3 regions of the Ruegeria sp. CH6 genome follow, and region 3 is predicted to be linked to each of the others. Evidence: riboswitches for the same ligand, from Rfam matches in the RefSeq annotation. Region 3 holds a riboswitch; each other region holds the start of a gene.
The links. Region 3 has a riboswitch for cobalamin ahead of ACR0CW_RS10800 ((2Fe-2S) ferredoxin domain-containing protein). Riboswitches for the same ligand answer to the same signal wherever they lie in the genome.
Positions count from the first base shown of each region.

Region 1: another riboswitch for cobalamin. It lies ahead of ACR0CW_RS04595 (DUF1636 family protein); the one in region 3 lies ahead of ACR0CW_RS10800 ((2Fe-2S) ferredoxin domain-containing protein).
Region 2: another riboswitch for cobalamin. It lies ahead of ACR0CW_RS21370 (hypothetical protein); the one in region 3 lies ahead of ACR0CW_RS10800 ((2Fe-2S) ferredoxin domain-containing protein).

Region 1 is NZ_JBQFQS010000002.1:63,411-70,703, reverse strand. Features, by position in the region: gene ACR0CW_RS04615 (Y-family DNA polymerase) at 1-412, opposite strand, end outside; gene ACR0CW_RS04610 (GNAT family N-acetyltransferase) at 547-1,086, shown strand; gene ACR0CW_RS04605 (NAD(P)-dependent oxidoreductase) at 1,159-2,106, opposite strand; gene ACR0CW_RS04600 (LysR substrate-binding domain-containing protein) at 2,223-3,107, shown strand; cobalamin riboswitch at 3,180-3,389, shown strand; gene ACR0CW_RS04595 (DUF1636 family protein) at 3,460-3,849, shown strand; gene cobW (cobalamin biosynthesis protein CobW) at 3,846-4,901, shown strand; gene cobN (cobaltochelatase subunit CobN) at 4,905-7,293, shown strand, end outside.
Region 2 is NZ_JBQFQS010000019.1:7,453-14,745, reverse strand. Features, by position in the region: gene ACR0CW_RS21395 (bifunctional 2',3'-cyclic-nucleotide 2'-phosphodiesterase/3'-nucleotidase) at 1-960, shown strand, start outside; RNA gene ffs (signal recognition particle sRNA small type) at 1,000-1,098, shown strand; gene rsgA (ribosome small subunit-dependent GTPase A) at 1,273-2,301, shown strand; gene ACR0CW_RS21380 (alpha/beta hydrolase family protein) at 2,333-3,190, opposite strand; gene ACR0CW_RS21375 (TetR/AcrR family transcriptional regulator) at 3,275-3,835, shown strand; cobalamin riboswitch at 3,884-4,101, shown strand; gene ACR0CW_RS21370 (hypothetical protein) at 4,190-4,597, shown strand; gene ACR0CW_RS21365 (protein-tyrosine phosphatase family protein) at 4,599-5,102, opposite strand; gene ACR0CW_RS21360 (DNA polymerase III subunit gamma/tau) at 5,276-7,039, shown strand; gene ACR0CW_RS21355 (YbaB/EbfC family nucleoid-associated protein) at 7,180-7,293, shown strand, end outside.
Region 3 is NZ_JBQFQS010000003.1:443,630-450,922, reverse strand. Features, by position in the region: gene ACR0CW_RS10830 (ABC transporter permease) at 1-250, opposite strand, end outside; gene ACR0CW_RS10825 (ABC transporter permease) at 247-1,110, opposite strand; gene ACR0CW_RS10820 (TetR family transcriptional regulator C-terminal domain-containing protein) at 1,300-1,941, shown strand; gene ACR0CW_RS10815 (ABC transporter ATP-binding protein) at 2,218-2,973, opposite strand; gene ACR0CW_RS10810 (FecCD family ABC transporter permease) at 2,963-3,970, opposite strand; gene ACR0CW_RS10805 (ABC transporter substrate-binding protein) at 3,971-4,903, opposite strand; gene ACR0CW_RS10800 ((2Fe-2S) ferredoxin domain-containing protein) at 4,890-5,609, opposite strand; cobalamin riboswitch at 5,698-5,903, opposite strand; cobalamin riboswitch at 6,029-6,220, shown strand; gene nrdH (glutaredoxin-like protein NrdH) at 6,303-6,524, shown strand; gene nrdI (class Ib ribonucleoside-diphosphate reductase assembly flavoprotein NrdI) at 6,540-6,953, shown strand; gene nrdE (class 1b ribonucleoside-diphosphate reductase subunit alpha) at 6,935-7,293, shown strand, end outside.

The DNA of each region.
Region 1 (7,293 bases), on a different contig from region 3:
GCCCGACCCGTGCCAGTCGCCTGCGCATATCCGCCAGCATCATGGGTTCCCCGCCAAACAGATGCGCGGAACCGGTCACATCCAGAACCAGCCCATCCCGCCCCTCCAGCCCCACCCAGGGGCAATAGCGCGTCGCCCAGCGCCGCAGGATATGCAGGAACTGCACATCGCCCTGCAGATCGGCAGGCTGGCTTTGCAAGTCAGGACAAAACGCACGGGCATCCGCATAAGGCATGCCGCTGTGCAGGCCCTGACGCTCGGCTTCGCCATTCAGACAATATATGCGGTTGGCATTGTTCTGCTTGAGGGTAAGGGCGAACGGCCCCTGAACCGGATTCGCCCTGAGAACCCGGTCGCTGGACAACCGGAAAAACCATAGCGAAGCAACACGTTTTTGCACCCCTCTGAGCATACCTGACACCAAATGTTCTATATTTGTTCTAAATAATCTTTCACCTTTACCATGTCGAGTCATATGGGTGAAATACCCAGCTAAATGACCAAGGGTTCCGGCTGAACCACTGACCGTCAGAATTGAGGTGCGACATGGACTGCTCCCGCCATACCAGTGGCAGACACGACGAAATTATCGAGTTTTTCGGAGCTGTTTTCGCAGCCTCCGAAGGTGATGAGGAAGGTCAACTGATCGCAGGGCTGGTGAAAGACATTCTGGCAAAGACCAACCCTGGTGACATGTCTGTCTTCACTGCCACAAATGGTGGCACTCTTACTGGGTGCATAATTTTTACCCGCCTCGAGTATGAGCAGGATGACCGCACCGTATTCATGTTGTCCCCTGTGGCCGTTGCAACAGACCAGCAAGGGAAAGGCGTTGGACAAAAGCTCCTGACGTTCGGGCTGAGCGATCTGCGCGGGCGCGGCGTTGATGTGGTGATCACCTATGGCGATCCGAACTACTATTCCAAAGTTGGTTTTGAACAGATTACCGAGCAGCAGGCCCAGCCCCCCATGAAGCTTCAATATCCCCACGGGTGGCTGGCACAGTCTCTTTCGGATCAGGACCTTGCGCCTTTGAAAGGGCCATCACAGTGCGCCGAAGCGTTCAAAAACCCGGCTTATTGGTAGAACCCTCTCGACTATCATCCGATCACTAAATCGCAAGGCCGAAGCGCCCAGACCTATGTTGATCTATGCGCTCTAGCGCCCCTGAGGGATCACCTCGTACCCCGGTTCTTCCGGCTCATCATCCAGCATTTCGGTCGGGAAACCCGGTGCACGAATATCCAGTCCGGTGGCATCTTCCAGTCGCCTGATGATATTGGGCGACAGCTCGCGGTCACCATACCGGGCAATTCCGTCCTCGAAAATCTTGATCATCACCGGGTTCATCTCCAACGGCACCCCGGCACGATCTGCGACCTCCTGAAACAGCCCGATATCCTTTTTCACAAGATCCATTGTAAACGAGATATCGCGAGATCCATTCAGGATGACCTGACTTTCGGTTTCATGCACAAATGAGGTACCCGATGAGATCTTGATCGCTTCATAGGTCGTATTCAGATCCATCCCTGCAGCCTTGGCAGTGACCAGGGCTTCGGCACAGGTGATCAGGTTGGCGGTAGCCAGATAGTTGGTCAGCACTTTCAGAACCGAAGCAGATCCCAGCTCACCGGTATGCAGAATGCGGCGCCCCATGGTCGTCAGAAAGGGCAAAATCCGTTCAAATGTTGCGCGATCACATCCGGCAAAAATCGAAATATTGCCAGTAGCAGCGCGATGGCATCCCCCGGAAACAGGGCAATCTACTGCGGCGCCACCGCGTTCGATCACCATGGCACCCAACCGTTTCACCTCGGCCTCATCAGTGGTGGACATCTCCATCCAGATCTTGCCCGGACCAACCTCTGGCAGCATTTCCTGCATCACGGCATCCGATGCCGCAGGGGATGGCAAGCAGGTGATAACCGCATCACAATCCCGCATCAGTTGCGCCGGACCTTCAGCAGCCTTGGCACCCTGCGCAACAAATTCAGCAACCAGATCCGTGTTCAGATCATGAACTGTCAAATCAACTCCGTTGCGCAGCAACGAACCCGAGAGCTTACCTCCCACATTCCCAAGACCGATAAATCCAACCTTCATTGCGAATCCTCCCTATGGGCTATGCCCGAACCGTTTTCACGCGGAGTATTCACCTTGATAACCCGCAAATGAAACGAATAATAATCGAGCTTATGGGCAAAAATTTTTGGTGATAAATGGATCGTCTACCAAACCCTTCCTGGCTGCGTAGTTTCGAAGCTGCCGCTCGCCATCTGAATTTCACTGCTACCGCGCAAGAGCTGGGTCTGACACAAACCGCAGTATCCCTGCATATCCGTTCATTGGAAGCCGAGTTGGGCCAACCTCTTTTCACTCGACAGGCAAGACGACTGGAATTGACCGAGCTTGGCCAGTCCTATGCTTTGACCGTTCGGCGCGCTCTGTCTAACATAACCCTTTCGACCAACAGTTTGTTTGGCCCAGCTTCTCAGCAGACGCTGACCGTTCGTGCGGCAATTTCAACCATGACTTATTGGCTGGCTGCCGAACTACCTGAATTCACCAGCCAACATCCCGACATCCCTGTGCGATTGGTGACTCACATCTGGAATGACACCATGGGTTCCAGCGATGTGGATATCGATATTCGGCTGGGCTATGGCGACTGGCCGGGGCTCAGGTCAGAGAAACTTTCGGATGAATTCCTTGTTCCGGTTTGCAGATCCGGCACTGCAGCGCCTAGCAAGACAGAGTTCCGTGAAAGTCCTCTGATCCATATCCTTGGATATGAAGACAACTGGGCGCGATACTTTGAAGCGCATGGCATTCACCAGCCTGAACTTCAGTCTCAATATTCGGCGGATACAACGGTCACCGCGTTGCAACTTGTGATGGCGGGGGCAGGCTACGCCACAATCCTTGAACGCTTTGCCCGGAATGCGATTGCGCAGGGTGCGCCCTTGCAGATCGCCGGACCACCGATTCCCTTTGCTCAGTCCCATTACCTGATCCGCTCAGATGGCGCGCCCCGCCCGACGGCCTCTGCCCGCCTCTTTGAGACCTGGTTGCAAGAACGGATCAAAGCGGATGCCGCTGACTGACCACTGCAAGTCGCTTTTCCATCCCGGTGATCTGAGAGCGCCTCCATTCGCTTGACAACGCCCCTTTGCTTGCCGCATGTCCCTTTCGTTGGTGTCTGTGCAAGCAGATGAAAAGGGAATGCATCAGCGGTATGGAATGCCGTCAAATGCAGCCGCCCCCGCGACCGTGACCGGAGAAGGTGCCCAAAGCCACTGGCCTGCAGGCCGGGAAGGCAGGACACCTGCCAGAGGATACCTCTGACATCCGCAAGCCGGGAGACCTGCCAACGCCCGAAGACCAGACCGGACGGGGTGTTCCGGTGTCGGGCCAAGGCCCGCGCATACCCCGTCCCCCGAAAACCGTGAAGGGGGGATGAGAGACGTGACCGAGACGATACCAGTTGAACTGCTGGTCTGCACCACCTGCCGGCGTGGCCTTCCTGTCGAGGAAGATGACCAGCGCCCCGGCACATTATTGCATAAAGCGCTGACCGAGGCCGAGCTGCCAGATGGCATTGATCTTAAGGCCGTTGAATGCCTTTCGAACTGCGATCAGGGGTGTTCGATCGTACTGCGTGGCGGACCATCCCGCTGGACCTTTGTGTATGAGAACCTCAACGAAACCGACCACGTCGAGACCATCGTCGAAGGCGTCACCAAATATCTCGCCACCGAAGACGGCCTTGTGAAATGGCGTGAGCGCCCTGAACATTTCCGCAAAAACTGTGCGGCCCGCATTCCCCCGATTGGAGCCCTGAAATGAGCAACCTCGAAAAACTTCCCGTTACTGTAATCACTGGCTTTCTGGGCTCGGGCAAAACCACACTGGTCAAGCACCTGATGCAGAACCCGCAGGGCAAACGTCTGGCCGTTGTTGTCAATGAATTCGGTGACGTTGGCGTCGATGGCGACATCCTGAAATCCTGCGCAATTCCCGATTGCCCGGCGGAAAACATCATGGAACTGGCAAATGGCTGCATCTGCTGCACCGTGGCCGATGATTTCATCCCAACTATCGAAGCGCTGATGGCGCTGGAACCGCGCCCCGATCACATCCTGATTGAAACCTCCGGACTCGCGCTGCCCAAGCCGCTGCTGAAGGCATTCGACTGGCCGGATATCCGTTCCAAGATCACCGTTGACGGCGTGATCGCTCTGGCCGATGCCGAGGCCGTCGCCGCCGGGCGCTTCGCTCCGAATGTCGAAGCCGTGGACGCCCAGCGCCTGGCCGATGACTCGATCGACCACGAAACGCCTCTGTCCGAGGTGTTCGAAGACCAGATCTCCTGCGCCGATATCATCCTGCTGACCAAGCCCGATCTGGCCGGTCCCGAGGGTGTTGCCAAGGCCAAAGAGATCATCGCAGCCGAGGCCCCTCGCCCGCTGCCTGTGGTAGAAGTCGCCGAAGGCGCCGTAGACGTGCGCGTTGTTCTGGGCCTCGAAGCCGCTGCCGAGGATGACATGGACGCCCGCCCAAGCCATCACGACGGACACCACGATCACGAGCATGACGATTTCGAAAGCATCATCGTCGAGTTGCCGGAACAGACCGACCCAACCGATCTGGTTGCCAAAATCGAACGCCTGGCGACTGAGCTGAACATCCTGCGCGTCAAAGGCTATGCCGCCGTTCAGGGCAAACCGATGCGTCTGCTGGTTCAGGCTGTTGGTGCCCGCGTCCGTCACCAATACGACCGCCCATGGGAACCCGGCGAGGAACGCCGCTCGCGTTTGGTGGTGATCGCCGAGCATGACGACATCAAAGAGGCTGCGATCCGTGATATCCTCGTAGGTGTAGCTGAGGCTGCCGAGTAAGCCATGCATGTCGTCTTCCGCGAAAGCCACGGGTTAGAAGAAACTGAAACCCCAACCGATCTGGGCCAGAGCCCAGCGGATCTGGTGGTGCTGTCCTTTTCGGACAGCGACCTTGGCGCTTTTGCGGCGGGCTGGCATCGCGGTGGCGGGGCCGAAGGGCGTATGCCGTCGATGCGGCTGGCCAATCTGACGGCGTTGAAGCACCCTCTGTCCGTCGACACCTATGTCGAACAGACACTTGAGGGGGCCAAGGGTATTCTGATCCGCCTGATCGGTGGTGTGCCCTACTGGTCCTACGGTCTGCAGCAGGTTTTGGCTTTGGCACAGACCAAAGGTATCGCGCTGGCGGTTCTGCCTGCCGACGGGCGCGAGGATACGCGGCTGGATGACTATTCCACCCTGCCCGTCTCAACCCTGAGACGGCTCGCGCATCTCTGTGACACCGGTGGAGAAGTGGCCGCGCAAGCTGCCTTGGCTCAGATGGCTCTGGCCGCGGGGCTTTATGCCGGGCCGGTGATGGGTGCAAAAACCCTGCCAGAATCCGGAGCTTGGTGCCCCGATCGTGGCGTTATCCCGGTAGACAAGGCCTTCTCGGGCGACGCGAAACGCATCCTAGTGAGCTTCTATCGGGCCTATCTGACCTCGGCGGACACCGCGCCGGTCGCAGCTTTGATCCGCAGCCTACGAGACCGTGGTCTGGACGCGATTGGGCTGTTCGCGCCATCTTTGAAAGCGCCCGCAGCCGCCGATTGGCTGCGCGAACAGGTTGTTGCCCTGAACCCATCCGCAATCATCAATGCTACCTCGTTCTCGGGCAAAGGCACGTCGGGGACATCCCCCTTGGACGCTGCTAATGTGCCAGTGTTTCAGGTTGCTCTGGCGACCTCGCGCCGCAAAGCATGGGCTGAGGCGGAACGCGGCCTTTCGCCCGCCGACCTCGCCATGCATGTGGTTTTGCCCGAAGTGGATGGGCGCATCTCGGCAGGTATCGCTTCTTTCAAAGAGCCCGGCAAACGCGACCCGCACCTTGAGTATTCTCGCTTTGCCCACCGGGCTGAACCTGAACGGATCGAAGCAATCATCGACCGTGTGACCGGTTGGCTAAATCTGAACGACCGTCCCAAAGCAGATCAGGTGCCTGCTCTGGTGCTGTCCACATATCCCGGTAAGGACTGGCAGATGGCCCATGCGGTGGGCCTTGATGCACTGGCCTCGGCCGAGGCGATGTTGTCCGATTTGCAGGGTGAAGGCTATGACACTGCACCCGCAGAGCCGATTGCCGAAACTCTGCTGGACGCCCGCATATCGTGGCCGCTGCAGGATTACCGAACCGCGCTTGCCCAATTGCCAGAGCGATTACGTTCAGATCTGAAAACCGTCTGGGGCAACCCTGAAGATGACCCGGTATTCACCGATGGCGCGTTTCACTTCACTGCCGTGCGCCGGGGCAAAGCGCTGGTCGCGCTTCAGCCTGAACGCGGCACGCCTGAATTGCGCGATGACGACTACCATGACCTGTCGCGCACCCCGCGCCACAGCTACGTCGCGTTCTATCTGTGGCTACGCAAAAGCCTTGGTGCCGATGCGCTGATCCATATCGGCGCACACGGCACGCTGGAATGGCTGCCAGGCAAGTCGGTCGCCCTTTCCGACGAGTGCTGGCCAGAAGTTCTGATCCGCGATCTTCCGGTGATCTATCCCTTCATCGTCAATGACCCCGGCGAGGCCGCGCAGGCCAAGCGCCGCATCGGGGCGGTCACGCTGGGCCATATCCCGCCCCCAATGAAGGAAAGCGGCACGCCGGATCGGATGGTTCGGCTTGAATCGCTGCTGGATGAGTTCTCGAACGCAGACGGGCTTGACCCTAAACGCCGAGACCGCTTGCAGGAAGATATCCGCGACGAGGCTCAGGCCATCGGGCTCGAACGCGACCTTGGTCTGGATCAGGCCACCTGCACCGCCGAGGCAATCACCCGCATCGACCGATTTGTCTGCGACATCAAGGAAAGCCAGTTTGGCGACGGTTTGCACATCTTTGGCCGGGTGCCTGAGGTGACGGGCAATTTCGACCCTGCGCCTTCGGCCCATGCCGAACGCAGCGCCCTGATCGACGCACTGGCCGGGAAACGAATCGAGGCCGGACCGTCGGGCTCACCCTATCGCGGACGCTCGGATGTGCTGCCCACTGGGCGGAACCTATACACAACTGACCCGCGTTCGGTTCCGACCCGTGCCGCATACACCCAAGGCGTGAAACTGGCCGAGGAACTGGTGCGCCGGCATCTGCAGGAAGAAGGCGATTATCCCAAGGGGTTGATCGTCGACCTGTGGGGTTCTGCCACCATGCGGACTGCTGGCGAGGAATTCGCCATGGCCCTGCACCTGCTGGGCG
Region 2 (7,293 bases), on a different contig from region 3:
TCAAGCCAGTTGCAGCCAATATGTTCTGCCAATGAGAACTTACCTGTTCCGGAAGACGCTGAATTAAAGAAGGTGTTTTCGCACGGGCATGCGCACACCAGAGCACGTATGGCCAAGCCAGTAGGGCAGACATCCAAGCCTCTGCACAGCTTTTTCAGCTATTGTGCGCATGATCGGGGGCTGGCCCTGGTTGCCGCGGCACAGGCCGCTGCTCTGCGGCCATTCTTGTCCGGAACCAAGTTTGCTACCCTTCCTGTTTTGTCCGCGACAGCACCTTCAAAATTCGGAGGACGCGCTGGCCCTAATCATTATACACATGTGCCGGCAGGTGAAATTTCGATGAGACATGTAGCAGACCTGCACGTATTTCCGAATGAGCTTCGAGCCATATGTGTCAGTGGAGCCCAACTGCTTGACTGGATCGAGATGTCTGCAGGAATCTTCAATCAGCTAGATAAATGTCACGAGGCTGAGTTGAATAATCCGCACCGGGCAGGGCACAACTTCGACATATTGCACGGCGTGTCATACGAGATCGATTTGTCGCAACCCGCCCGCTTCAGCGCAGGTGGTCAATTGATCAATACTACGAATTCGCGAATCTGCAACTTGCGTCATCGCGGCAGTCCGGTGGAGCAGGATCAAGAATTTATCGTAGCGCTCAACAACTACAGAGCCAGCGGAGGTGGGCATTTTCCGTTTCCCGAGCACGTGAAGGCCATCAAGCTTCCTCCATTGCGATTACAGGATATCTTGCGTGACTATGTGTCCGGCAAATTACCCGCTGATCCGCTGGAGAAGGCACAACGCCCGTTTTCGTTCATCGGCCAGCCGGGATCGCTGGCGGTCCTCAGAACCGGGACGGGCGCCGCGGATTATCTACAAGAACTGGCAGAATACGAACCGCAAATTCTCGATCAAGACCCTGATGGATTTCTCAGGATCAGACTAAGCCTGTGATGGGTTGTCATTGCACTGCCAAATCCCTATATCGGGCTTCGAGAGGTTGGCGCGGGCGAGCGCCTCGCCAACCTGGTCAGGTCCGGAAGGAAGCAGCCACAACGAGTCCCGCTTGGGTCGATGTCCAGCCTCTCACTTACCGCCAATTCGGCGATCAATCCGCAGCCAAAGGAGGGCTTTGATGATTGTAGTACAAATCCCTCAGGCAGTGCGGCGCTGATCTAGCGGACACTTCCGACTGCCTGAACACATCACCCACGGATGCGCGTGCGCCATCTGTGCGGCTTGCTGTTTCTGAACACAGGCAGATCAATGTCCCTTACACTGTCGGACCTCGGATGGTCCTCTCACTTTGCCGCGCAATATGCGGCTGATCCAACATACACTCCCTATCGCGTGAGCGCAGTTCACCGTGACCGTCTGATCGGAATGCATCCTGACGGCGAAGCAACATTGCTAAGTAACAACCAATCTACTGGTGATTTTGCTGTCGGTGATTGGGTTTTGGTCGATGAACACATGCGTATCCAACGACTGCTGGACAGGCGCAGCCTGCTAAAACGCCGGGCCGCAGGCACCAGTGCTGGAATCCAGTTGATTGCGGCCAACGTCGACGTTCTGTTCATCGTCAGTTCCTGTAACGCAGACTTTAACCTGCCTCGGCTGGAACGATACTTGGCACTTGCACATCAGGCTGGTTGTTATCCAGTGATCGTGCTGACCAAGGCAGACACGTGCGATGATCCGAAAGACTATGTTTCACGCGCAGAATCACTGGCACTCTTTCTGACGGTTGTGCCAGTGAATGCCCATGATGACGATGACGTGCGACAGGTCCTGAATTGGTGTCCAAAAGGGCAAACTGCGGCTCTGATCGGCTCATCAGGTGTAGGTAAAACCACACTGACTAACGCTATGACTGGCGCAAACGAAGCTACCGCGGAGATACGTGAAGATGATGCCCGTGGACGACACACGACGACCTCGCGCGAGCTGCACCAGATGCGTAACGGCGGTTGGCTGATCGACACCCCCGGTATGCGCGCCCTGCGTCTGCTGGATGCTCAAGAAGGGGTCGATGAAGTATTCTCGGATATCGTCGAACTTGCCGAAACCTGTCGCTTTGCGGATTGCAGCCACGAAACCGAACCAGGTTGCGCGATCCAGGAAGCCATCAGCGCCGGCGAGCTCGACCCGGCGCGTCTAGAGCGATGGAGGAAGCTGCGACGCGAGGATCGGCGTAACTCTGAAACAATCGCGCAGTCGCGCGCACGTGACAAAGCCTTTGGGAAAATGGTGCGATCCGTGATGCAGGATAAGAAATCACGCAAACGGTTCTGAAGGAAAGGGCACCGCCATGCGGTGCCCTATTTCACGCGATCAACCGGGGCCAAACCGCAGAGTTGCGACGGGCAAACGCCCCGATGTGCCCCACACCCTTGAGGCCAAAATCGCCGGGCTTCAACAGGTGACGTCTGGCAGCAGGCCCGTAGGCATCTGCAAGTCGCCAAACTGCATCCGGCGGCACCATCTCATCATCCTCAAATGTAAGAACGTCGACGGGCGCATCCGAACGCGACCAATCCGCTTCAGGCAGTGTAACTCCGGTCTCGGGCAAATAGCTTTGAGGCGCGGTACACCACTTTCGCCACTGCCAGTACACTTTTGGTGGCAGGTCAGCTCCAAACCCAACCAACTTACCCGGCAGATATCCCTTCAGGCGCACGATCAGGGGAGCGTGACCATACCAGAACAACATAGCCAATGCACGATATGGCCAGGGATGATCGGATACGGTCACCAGTCCCGAGCAGACACAAATCATCCGGTCAATCTGTTCGATTTCCGGCTGGACCGGACCCAACATCCCGCCAACCGAATGACCAATCACCCAGAGCTTGGCATCCGGAAATCTTCTGCGCATCTCAGCACGGGCCGCTGGCATATCGACAAGAGCCCAATCGGCCATGGTCACGTCGCTGTCCTGCAAGCGCCCCGAAAGGGAATGGCCAAAATCGCGGTAGTCGTATGTAAGGCAGGCAATACCCTGCTCGGCAGCCAGCCACTGTGCAAAATGCCTGTAGTAATCGCGTGGCACGCCGGTGGCGCTGTTCAGAACCACAACTGTATCAGGCTCGGTCGCAGGCAGGAACAGACGGGCAGACAGCGTCGCTGAACCAGCCGGAAACTGAAAATCCTCGATGAGCGCATTCTGCTGGCTGTCCAACATTGCATCCTCCAACCAAGTCTGGACCAATCAGTCTAATGATTCCATCTGGACCATTTGGTCTAGTGCTGTCAATATCGATGAAAGATGACCAAACGTCCGCTACCAACCCGAGATCGCCTGATCCAGACCGCCGCCGAGCTGTTCCAGCGCTCGGGGTACAACGGCGTTGGGTTGTCCGAATTGCTGGCAGAGGCGCAGGCCCCCAAAGGCTCGCTTTACCATCATTTTCCAAAGGGAAAGTCCGATCTGGCCCTTGCTGCGGCAAGCTGGGCGTCAGACGGAATGCTGGAACTGATTGCGGTCTCTTTCAAAGACGCACGCGACTTTCGCGATGGTATTGAAACCCTGTGCCACAAGATCGCAAAGCTCTTTGACAAATCCGGTCGCTGGGAGACCTGCCCTATATCCGCCACCCTGTTCGAGGGGCCGGAGAACCAACTTTTCAGGGATCACGCATACCGCCTGTACGAAAGCTGGATTGCGCAGGTCCGCGGGCATGCCGAACGCTTTGGCGTCGATCATCCTCAGGAAACCGCCGATACACTGTTCATTATGCTTCAGGGCGGATGGCAACTGGCCCGCGCGCGTCGAAATTCGGATGTATTGCGCAACCTGCCGAGGTTTCTGCCCGCCAACGTTCTCTGAAGCGTACTGAACGCGGCGGAATGCAGCTTGACTCAAGCCGACCACAAGCATTAGCGGTTAGGCGATGGTTCTCGTATCGGACTGGTACGGGATGAAAAGGGAACACGGTGCGGTCCTGCCCGAAACGTTGGAATGGACCTATGCCGCGACTGCCCCCGCAACTGTAGGCGGAGAGCAATGCCGAAATGCCACTGGCCAATTGGCTGGGAAGGTCGGCGAAGCGATGACCCGCAAGTCAGGAGACCTGCCATCGGAACTGAAACCGAAACTCGGGCGGGGTGTCCGGGCAGGGTCTGACCGCATTGCGTAGTCCAGCCTGTACCAAGCCCCCGTCTCACGCGCGGAGGGCGCAACATGATCTGGAAGAACGAGACACACGAATTTACGGCTACAGTTTGCCAACGGACAGGCAAAACCTGCCCCGCGCTGGCCAGGATGGCCCGTGCTATGGCGCAGGCCATGACAACAGCTGGACCAATAGCAACGCGAGAATTCGAAATCGAAGGCAGCAGCGAGCTGACCCACTGCCCGGATGGTTGCACCGCCCGCTTTCGCGCGGGACCTGATCAGATCAGGTTTTTTTGCGGTTCAGATACGTCCGTCGAGACCAACGCGCTGGATGAATATGCAGACATGATGTTTGGCTCAGCAAATACCGCTTTGCCTTCCAGCATTCTATCCAGTCCACCATATGCGCTACTTGAGGCCAATGCGCTCGTCCCAAGGCAAAATGTCGATATCAGCCAGCACGCGGCTGCATGATTCAGTGCTCGAGCTGCGGCTGAGCTGCCGATGTCGCCCAGTTTAGCTGATCATCAGTTTCAACTGCACATGGCCGCACCTTGCGTAACCTCTGGAGTGCGTTTTCGGGTCTTTCACCGCATTCGATCATCAGACGAAGCACAATCATCCCCGACCGTCCGCAGCCACCGCGACAATGAACCAGTACCCGTCCTCCGCCCGAGAGTGCATGTCGAGCTGCTGCGCTGGTCTCGGTCCACAGCTCATTGATTTCTGGTGACGGCGCACCGAAATCGGTCACCGGCAAATGCGCCCATCGACTAGCCCGGCTTTGAATATCGCTGCCGAAATCACCTGCGCCGAGCTGCACCATCTCGGCCTCAGTTGTCATCGAAATGACAAGACCTGGCTTCCAGTTCGCTATCAGATCCAAATCGCCGGAATAGTCGCCGTCTTTGCCGGGTATCGACGTCAGCGCGAGCGTGCCATTTCCAACCTGCAGAGCATAGATCACCAGCTGAGACACAAATTACTCCTCCTAAGAAATGGCATGCAACAGAACTCAGTTTTTCGAAATCGGTCCGGCCAGCTTATGCGCATCGGCTGGTATTCCCAAACGAAATTCGTGCCTGTGCGCTGTGGACGTAAGCCGCGGGGACAACTACGCTGCATCCTTGATACGAATCCGCCAGAGCAGACATGACCGACACACCCAGCCCCGCCTATCAGGTCCTAGCCCGAAAATACCGCCCAGAAACCTTTGCTGATCTCGTCGGCCAGGATGCCATGGTGCGCACGCTGAAAAACGCGTTCGAGGCCGACCGGATCGCGCAGGCCTTTATCATGACCGGCATTCGCGGAACGGGCAAAACGACCACCGCTCGGATCATTGCAAAGGGCATGAACTGCATTGGCCCCGATGGTAATGGCGGACCAACGACTGAACCTTGCGGGAAATGCGAACACTGCGTTGCGATCATGGAAGGCCGCCACGTCGACGTGATGGAAATGGACGCCGCAAGTCGGACCGGCGTCAATGATATCCGGGAAATCATCGACAGCGTGCGCTACCGCGCCGCCAGTGCCCGCTACAAGATTTACATCATCGACGAAGTTCACATGCTTTCGACCAGTGCATTCAACGCGCTGCTCAAGACGCTCGAGGAACCACCCGAGCACGTAAAGTTCATCTTTGCGACGACCGAAATTCGCAAGGTCCCGGTCACCGTTCTTTCCCGGTGTCAGCGCTTCGATCTGAGGCGTATCGAGCCAGAAGACATGATTGGCCTGCTGAAAAAAATTGCCGGGTCAGAGAACGCTCAGATCGCCGAAGATGCGCTGGCTTTGATCACCCGCGCTGCAGAAGGTTCCGCGCGCGATGCGACGTCACTGCTGGATCAGGCGATTTCGCACGGCGCTGGCGAAACCAGTGCGGATCAGGTTCGCGCAATGCTGGGCCTTGCGGATCGGGGACGGGTTCTTGATCTGATTGACATGATCTTGCGCGGCGATGCGGCAAGTGCACTGACTGAGCTTGGTGCCCAATATGCCGAAGGGGCTGATCCGCTGGCGGTACTGAGGGATCTGGCCGAAATTACTCATTGGGTTTCCGTCGTTAAAATCACACCGGACGCGGCCGAAGACCCAACCGTTTCGCCAGACGAACGCGCACGTGGCCAGCAAATGGCCGAAGCCCTGCCGATGCGGGTGCTGACGCGCATGTGGCAAATGCTGTTGAAAGCGCTCGAGGAAGTTGCCGCCGCGCCCAATGCGATGATGGCAGCGGAGATGGCTGTCATCCGTCTGACCCATGTTGCCGACCTGCCAAGCCCCGAAGAACTGATTAAACGGCTGCAGGATGCTCCTCCACCGCCAGTTGGTGGGCCGGGTGGTGGCGTACCGGTGCCTAGCAATGGTGCCCCGGTTGCGCAAGCACACACCCCCGCGACACCTGCCTATGCATCGCCACCGCGTGGCAACGGCGGCGCGCCTTCAGCCGCGTTGGCGCAGGATGTTCAGGCAGCGCTGGCGCGCTATCCGAGCTTCGAGCATGTGGTCGAACTGATCCGGTCGAACCGGGATGTCAAATTGCTGGTCGAGGTGGAAAATGGGGTTCGGCTGGTATCCTACCAACCCGGCCGAATAGAATTCACGCCAGCATCGCAAGCACCTGCCGATCTTGCCGCCAGGCTAGGATCGTCTCTGCAACGCTGGACCGGTAATCGCTGGGCTGTTTCCATTGTATCCGACGGAGAGGCGCCGACAATCGCCGAACTGAGGGATGCGGCAGAACTGGCTCTGAAAACAGAGGCAGAGGCGCACCCCCTGGTTCAGGCGGTCCTTGCACAGTTTCCCAAGGCGAAGATCACCAAGATCGAAACCCCCGAACAACGTGCAGCTCAGGTCGAAACCGAGGCGTTGCCCGAAGTCGAAGACGAATGGGACCCGTTCGAGGAAGACTGAAGCCCGGACCTGCTATTCGCAAGTAGCAGGGCCATTGTCCTGCAAAAGGCCTTAACAATGGGTGGGAGGCGCGCTGGCCTCTTGTGTCGCTCAGTCGGCATCCGTATTTAAGCGTCAAACCGATTTACAGGAGATTACCGATGCTCAAAGGACTCGGCGGCCTTGGCGGTCTGGGCGACATGGCCAAGATGATGAAATCCGCGCAGGATCTGCAGACCAAGATGACCGAAATGCAGGAAGAGCTAAACAACATC
Region 3 (7,293 bases):
ACAGACCCAGCGAAGTTGCCATTACAGCTGTGACACTGCCGACGATCAGCGAGTTTACCATCGCCTGCAGCAGCGTATCCTGCTGTCCAAGTTGCGCGTACCACTTCAACGTGAACCCCTTGAGAGGGAAGGCCACAATAGTTCCATCGTTGAACGAAAACAGCGGCAGTAACAGCACTGGCAGATAGAGGAACACCAAATACGCGACAGCATAAACAAGAAGCCAGGGAATCCTGATAACTTTGGTCATCTGATCCTCCTGCCCAGTGCCGTGACGATGACCACAAAAAGGATTGCCACACTGCCCACAGACAACATCGCCAGAAGTGAAAGAGTTGCACCAAGTGGCCAGTCGTTCGCCGCGCCGAACTGCACCTGAATCAGGTTCGCGACCATCTTGCCTTGTGAGCCACCGACCAGAGCCGGAGTGACGTAGTCCCCAACCGTGGGTATGAAGATTATCAAACATGCCGCAATGATCCCCGGCACGGTCAAAGGCAGCGTCACGCGGACAAACCGCTCCAATTTACTGCAACCCAGATCAGTGGCCGCTTCCAGCAGGCTCCGGTCAATCTTTTGTAAAGAAACGTAAATTGGCAGGATCGCGAACGGCGCCCATGCATGTGCTAGGGTGAGAACCACGGCAAATTCATTATACAGAAGAAAAGTCAGTGGTTCCTGAATCAGGCCCAGAGAAATCAGGGCCGAATTCATCACACCATTAAAGCCGAGGATCAGTTTCCAGCTGAATACGCGCAGTAGATAGCTGCTCCAGAACGGAATGGTGATCAGCAAAAGCCACAGCGTTTTCTTCTGCGTCCTGAACGCTATGAAATAGGCGATAGGATACGCCAAACAAACCGTTGCAAGCGTCACAGCACCCGCAATGACTATTGAACGGATCATCAGATGGCGTACCAGCGGATCGGTAAATGCTTCCTGATAATTTGCCCAGGTCAGCGTGCGATCAATTTCGACGTAGTTTTGCGTCCAAAAACTATAGGCAACCAGAATGCAAAGCGGGACGGCAACCAGCAAGCCGACGTAAAGCGTCGCAGGCGCGCTTAGTGCAAGGCCTTTGCCCGTCTCACTTCTTATGACTCCAGCCATGCTTCCCTGCTGACTTAACTTTCGGTGGCGCGGTGATCTCGATCACAAAATGGACAATCGTCCATTTAAATCTGGAATTTTCAGGCAAGCTGTGTCAACTGATATTTTCACAAGCGGCACTGGCCAAACTGCCAAGAGACGCTAGAACGCGCTGCAAGAGGCTGAAAACAAACAAGACCACCGGAAGAAATGACTGGAAAACGCCAACAGATACGCGAACGAAATCGCCTTACTCTTATCGAGGCCGTGCTCGACTCAGTTGCGGAAAAAGGAATCTCCGAGACGTCGGTCAGCGAAATTATTCAACGCGCCGACCTGTCCCGCGGCATGATCCACCTACATTTTGGCGGCAAGGATAACCTTGTTGATGAGGCTGCCCGGCACTCGTCCGAGCAGTATTACAACGGTATATATGCCCTGCTGGAAACAACCGGACAAACTGGCCAAGAACACATTGAGATGATTGTCAGAGGAGACTTGAGTGAAGCCATCCTCAACAAGAAGAACGTTTCAATTTGGTACGCATTTCGCGGGGAAGCCCGAAACAGAGCAGCGATAGCAGCCTTTTCAGATACACGCGATGCAAAGCTTCGGAATCTGGTCTTCAATGCATTCGCGCGAATTGCGAAAGAAGCCGACATCGAACATGCCAATCAGGTTGCACGGGATGCAACCCACGGCACACTCGCCATGTTGGAAGGCATGTGGACCGATTATCTGCTCCACCCGGATTCATTTGATCGCACCGAGGCAATGAGAATTGTTTTTCGATTTCTGCAGGCAATGTTCCCCAAACACTTTGACCTAAGCGGTGCCCTCTTACTTGAGTGAGATTTGGGACCAGTTTCCTAACAGGCGCTTAGGAAGTGGATAATCTCCATCTTTAAATCAACACGATGACAGCATCGTACGCGCGCACGAAATTCATTTGAACCGACAGCAATGGGCAACTTTTTCGTCACGCCGAGCCGGTCTCGTTCCGATCCCGATGAAGCAGTTTGTGTTTCACGCCCCGCTGCCCCACCTCTCATCAAGACAAACCTTCATATCAAAATCGGGACCTTTCTGATACAATCTGATCTGCTTCAATGATGAGCAAACTAACAACTACCTCATCACCGGACCATTGATCACCAAAGACTGCATGTTGAGATGTGCGTCGACTAGAAAATGCTCCATCAGGTTCTGGCGTGACAGGACATCTGCCGGTTTTCCATGATCGACGATCCGTCCGCTGCTCAACAAATGTACCTGATCGCAATATCGTGCCACTAAATTCAGATCATGCAGGGTCATAAGAACCGTCCGGCCTCGCCGTTTGACCTCGTTCAACAGCACCAATTGGTAGTGGAGATCAAGATGGTTGGTTGGCTCATCCAGAATGTAGATTTCTGGGTCACAGGCCAGCAACTGAGCAAAGTAACACCGCTGAAGTTCTCCGCCTGACAGGCGATCGGCAGGCTGGTTCCGCTTTTGGATTAGCCCCACCAGCTTAAGTGCTTCATCTCTGCGTAGAACCAGATCAACTCCGTCCAGGCCAAGAGCGGACAGACCAATTTCAACGATATCCGATGGGGTCAACCCGGCCAGCAAACCAGAGCTTTGCACCAACGCACCGCATTTCCGCGCCCACTCGTTATAGGCATAGTCTTCAATATCGCGACCATCTGCAGCGATTTCACCTGCTGCAGGGCGCTCAGCGCGGTAGATCGTACGAAGAACAGTGGTCTTACCCGCCCCGTTAGGACCAAGCAAGCAATGCACCTCGCCCCTGGGGACGGCCAGAGAAACACCTTGAACATATGGCTTGCCTCCGACATCCACCGACAAGTTGCGGATATCGAGTGCGGGATCAGACTGCACGGCGCAAACCTCTCAGTATCAGGATGAAAGGCGGTGCCGCAAACAGGGCCAAGAGCACACCAAGCGGCAGTTCCTCCGGCGCCAGTAGGGTTCTACATAGAAGGTCAACCGCAATCAAAACAATCGCCCCCAGCACCATCGACAGGGGTAGAAGAACCCTGTGCCGCGCACCTACCAGCAGCCGTGCCATATGCGGGACAATCAGGCCGATAAAGCCGACGATGCCGGCGACGGAAACCGCCAACCCGGTCAACACAACCGTTGCCACGAATATCATGACACGCAGGCGCTCTGTGCGAATTCCCAGTGCCTGAGCCCGCTCCTCCCCCAACAAGGTCGCGTCCAGAGCATTCGCGCGCATCAAGAACATGCCAGCAATAACCACAAGTGCCAGCGCGAGCAAGGGCAACTCTCGCCACTCTGTGCCCGCCGCTGTGCCCATGAGCCAACCCAAGGCGTTACGGGTAACATGTGGATCCCCAATATAGAGGAAAAAGGCCGTCACCGACTGGAACATCAACGAGACAGCGACGCCCGCCAGAATAACAATCAGCGGATCAAGCTGACGCCCACGTTGCTGAGACAGTCCAAGCGTCATCAGAAACGCCAGCGCTGCACCTGAAAACGCGATCAGGGGGACACCGACGGTTTCGGTCACTTCGGACGGCAACCAGATGATCGCCGCGACCGCTGCCGCAGAGGCACCGGATGACAGACCCATCAGGTATGGGTCCGCCATCGGGTTTCGCAGGGCTGTTTGCATCAACGCCCCGGCAAGGGCGAGCCCGGCCCCGATCAGTCCGACTGCCAATACGCGCGGGATGCGCCACTGCCACACAATCAGGGACAGCCCCCGCGGGGCATCCTCATTGCGCATCAGAATGGCTACACGATCCGACCAGCTTATGTCGGCTGTCCCCCACAGAATGCCCGCAATGGCGACAAGCACCATTACGACCATCGCCGTGGGAAACAGGACAAGGAACCGGGATTGCATTTACTCGAGTTCCGCCAGTTGGGCGTTCAGGTTCTCAACACCATCGGCAAAACGCATCCCGAGAAGGGTTTCAGAGAACGGAACAGTGACGAAGCGACCCTCTTTAACAGCAGTCAACTCGGACAAAACCGGATCGCTTTCCATGTAGGCACGCTTTTCGCCCGCCGAAGACCAGCCCGCTTCGATCAACAGGATCACATCGGGGTCAGCCTCGACCACGCGTTCCCATGCCAGATCGACCCAAGTGCCTTCGACATCGTCACTGATGCTTTTCAGCCCGGCGGTTCTTGCGACCAAAGCAGGCCCTCCGCAGCAACCGATCGAGTAAGGTGTCTCATCGCCACTGTCGTAGATAAACGCCGTACGGCCAGCCCCTTCCGGGTCAGTCTGAACCGCCTCGATACGCGCACGGGTCTCAGCGATCAGCTTGCCCGCGCGATCTTCAACATCAAAAATCTGCCCGATCTTTTCGATGTCGTTCAGGATCGGCTCGATGGTCAAAGGTACATCCTTCGGATGCGCTTCCTTGCAGGATGCGTCAACCAGGTAGGTACCGATAGCCAGATCATGCCATTTCTGCGCTGATCCAAGGTTGTCTTCGGAAAATGCGGACCCAAAACCCGCGAACAGAAAATCCGGCTCATTGGCCAGCACCACCTCTGCGGCCGGGTATTTCTCGGCCAGGACCGGGACGGACTCAAACGCCGCTTTCCACTGGGCTGGCATTTCATCGTCCAGATAAGCGGTACCAACCATCGAACCTTCAAGCCCAAGCGCCAGCATCACTTCGGTCGCTTGCTGGTTCAGGGTAATCGCCCGCGTTGGCGCCTTGTCGAAGGTGTAATCGATCCCGCAGCTTTGTACGGTGACCGGATCGGCCTGGGCTGTAGCCGCGACAAATCCAAGCGGCACGATGAATTTATGCAGGTTCATGTGTATCTCCTATTTGATGAATAAGCAGTGATCGAGGAGTGGTTCCAGCGCAAAGCGCCTGAGAAACAAAGGTCCGGATGTCGTCTAGGTTCTCCACGCGATACCAATCGCCGTGTGGATAGTGGACGATCACTGGCCCCGCATTGCAGGGAAACAGGCAGCCGGTTGTGGTCACCAGACATTCAGAGCTTTTACCTGCATGGCCGAGTTCTTTTTTAAGCGCATCCACCAGATTGGGGGCGTCTTTCAGGTGACATCGCGGGCCTGCACAGACGAATAGATGGTGGCGAAAGGCAGGAGGGCTGTCCCACCCTTTGCCGAGCTCACCGGAAGGTTTCGGCCTAATCGGTTTCAGCAGAACATCTGCATTTGCGGCAGCCCGAATGACGTCTGAATCCATTTGCAGCGGTTTGGCGAAGAACAGCTCAGGTGCGGTTTTTGCCCGCCTGTGCAACCAGCTTGCTGCCGCATTTGGCAACCAGTTTTCGAGGCTCTGGGAAAACGGCAAACCAATTGGACGCAACTCGATGCGCTTGGCTCCCTGCTCCGTGAGATCATCTAGAGCATGCCAAAGCCCATCACCGGATGCCTCCAACCTGACAGCACGGGCTTCTGTAGGCGCGGCCTCAATCAGAGCGTTTGCAAGGTGGCGGAACCGGGATTGGCTGACGTAATTTGCCGAAATCAAATAGATAAATGCGTCCATCTCTGCCCCGAAACAGGAGGCAGGTCGGCACAATGCACTGGCCCGAAGATATCCATCATCTCATCCTCCTCGGGCCCTCCGCCCGGTTGGTTACATCCTGATGATGGCAGGTCTCCTGACTTGCGGATCAAAGCTTGCCGTCCCTTCCCGGATCTTGGGCGATCCAGTGGCTCTGACGGGTTGCTCACCGCTTACAGTTGCGGGGGCAGTTTCGGATTTGGACAAACGTCCGCACCGAATTCCCTTTTATCCTTGCGGCAATCACCTCAAGGAACCATCACGGCGAAAAAACACAAGCAAAGTTGATTCGACAAGAGTACGTGCTGGCTGATCGCTGGTATTTTGCCAGAACCTGCACGAGCGGACAAAGAAGTTCGCTACACTTCACTCTATATATTGACAACTTGCCCTGGTGAAACCCAATATAGTGTTGCTTCGGTTCTTTCGATTCCTGTCGAAAGCTAAGAGGGAAACCGGTGAAAAACCGGCGCTGCCCCCGCAACTGTGAGCGGAGAGTTCGGCTGAACACGCCACTGAAAGCACGCTTTTGGGAAGGCCAGACCGAACGATGATCCGCGAGCCAGGAGACCTGCCGCAAGCTCGAATGATAACCACGAACGGAGGGTTCGGGGGCGTTTGACGGGCCTGTTTGCCCATGGCGTCCTCGGCTTTGATTAAAAGGACAGAGGATAAATGAGCATTACCGTATATTCCAAACCCGCCTGCGTACAATGCACCGCGACCACCCGAGCGTTGGATGCAAAAGGCATCAATTATGATGTCGTGGACCTGACGCAGGACGACAGCGCCATGACCCATGTGACCGAGCTGGGTTATCGCCAGGCACCAGTCGTTGTGGCCGGCAGTGACCACTGGTCGGGCTTCCGCCCCGACATGATCGCCCAACTGGCCTGATCCATGGCAGCGCCGATCCCGGCGCTGGTCTACTTCTCATCGAAATCCGGAAACACCCACCGCTTTGTTTCGCGGCTGGGCCTGACCTCTTTCCGCATTCCGAATGGAATGGACCCGCTGCCTGACCCCGGACACGCCTATGTGCTGATCAGCCCCACCTATGCCGATGGCGAAGGACGTGGGGCGGTTCCGAAACAGGTGATCCGGTTTCTGAACGAACCGGACAGACGCGCCGGGATCGTTGGGGTGATCGGCACAGGCAACCGCAATTTCGGTGCGACCTACGCTTTGGCCGGTCGCATTATCGCCCAGAAATGCAACGTACCGCTGCTCTACACGTTTGAGCTGGCCGGAACAGAGACCGACATCGCCCGCGTCCGCGCCGGGCTGGAAAAACTAGGGAGACACCAATGCTCGACAGCAGCATAAACGAGCAGGACTATCACGCGCTGAACGCGATGCTGAACCTCTATGATGGTGAGGGGAAGATCCGCTTTGACGCTGACCGCATGGCCGCTCGGCAATACTTCCTTCAGAACGTGAACCAGAACACCGTGTTCTTCCATTCGTTGGATGAAAAGCTGGGATACCTGGTGTCCGAAGGCTACTATGAAGAGGCCGTGCTGGACCAGTATTCCAAGAACTTCATGCGCAAGATCTGGGATGCGGCTTATGCCAAGAAGTTCCGTTTCCCGACCTTTCTGGGCGCGTTCAAGTATTATACCTCGTATACGCTGAAAACCCGCGACGGACAGCGCTATCTTGAGCG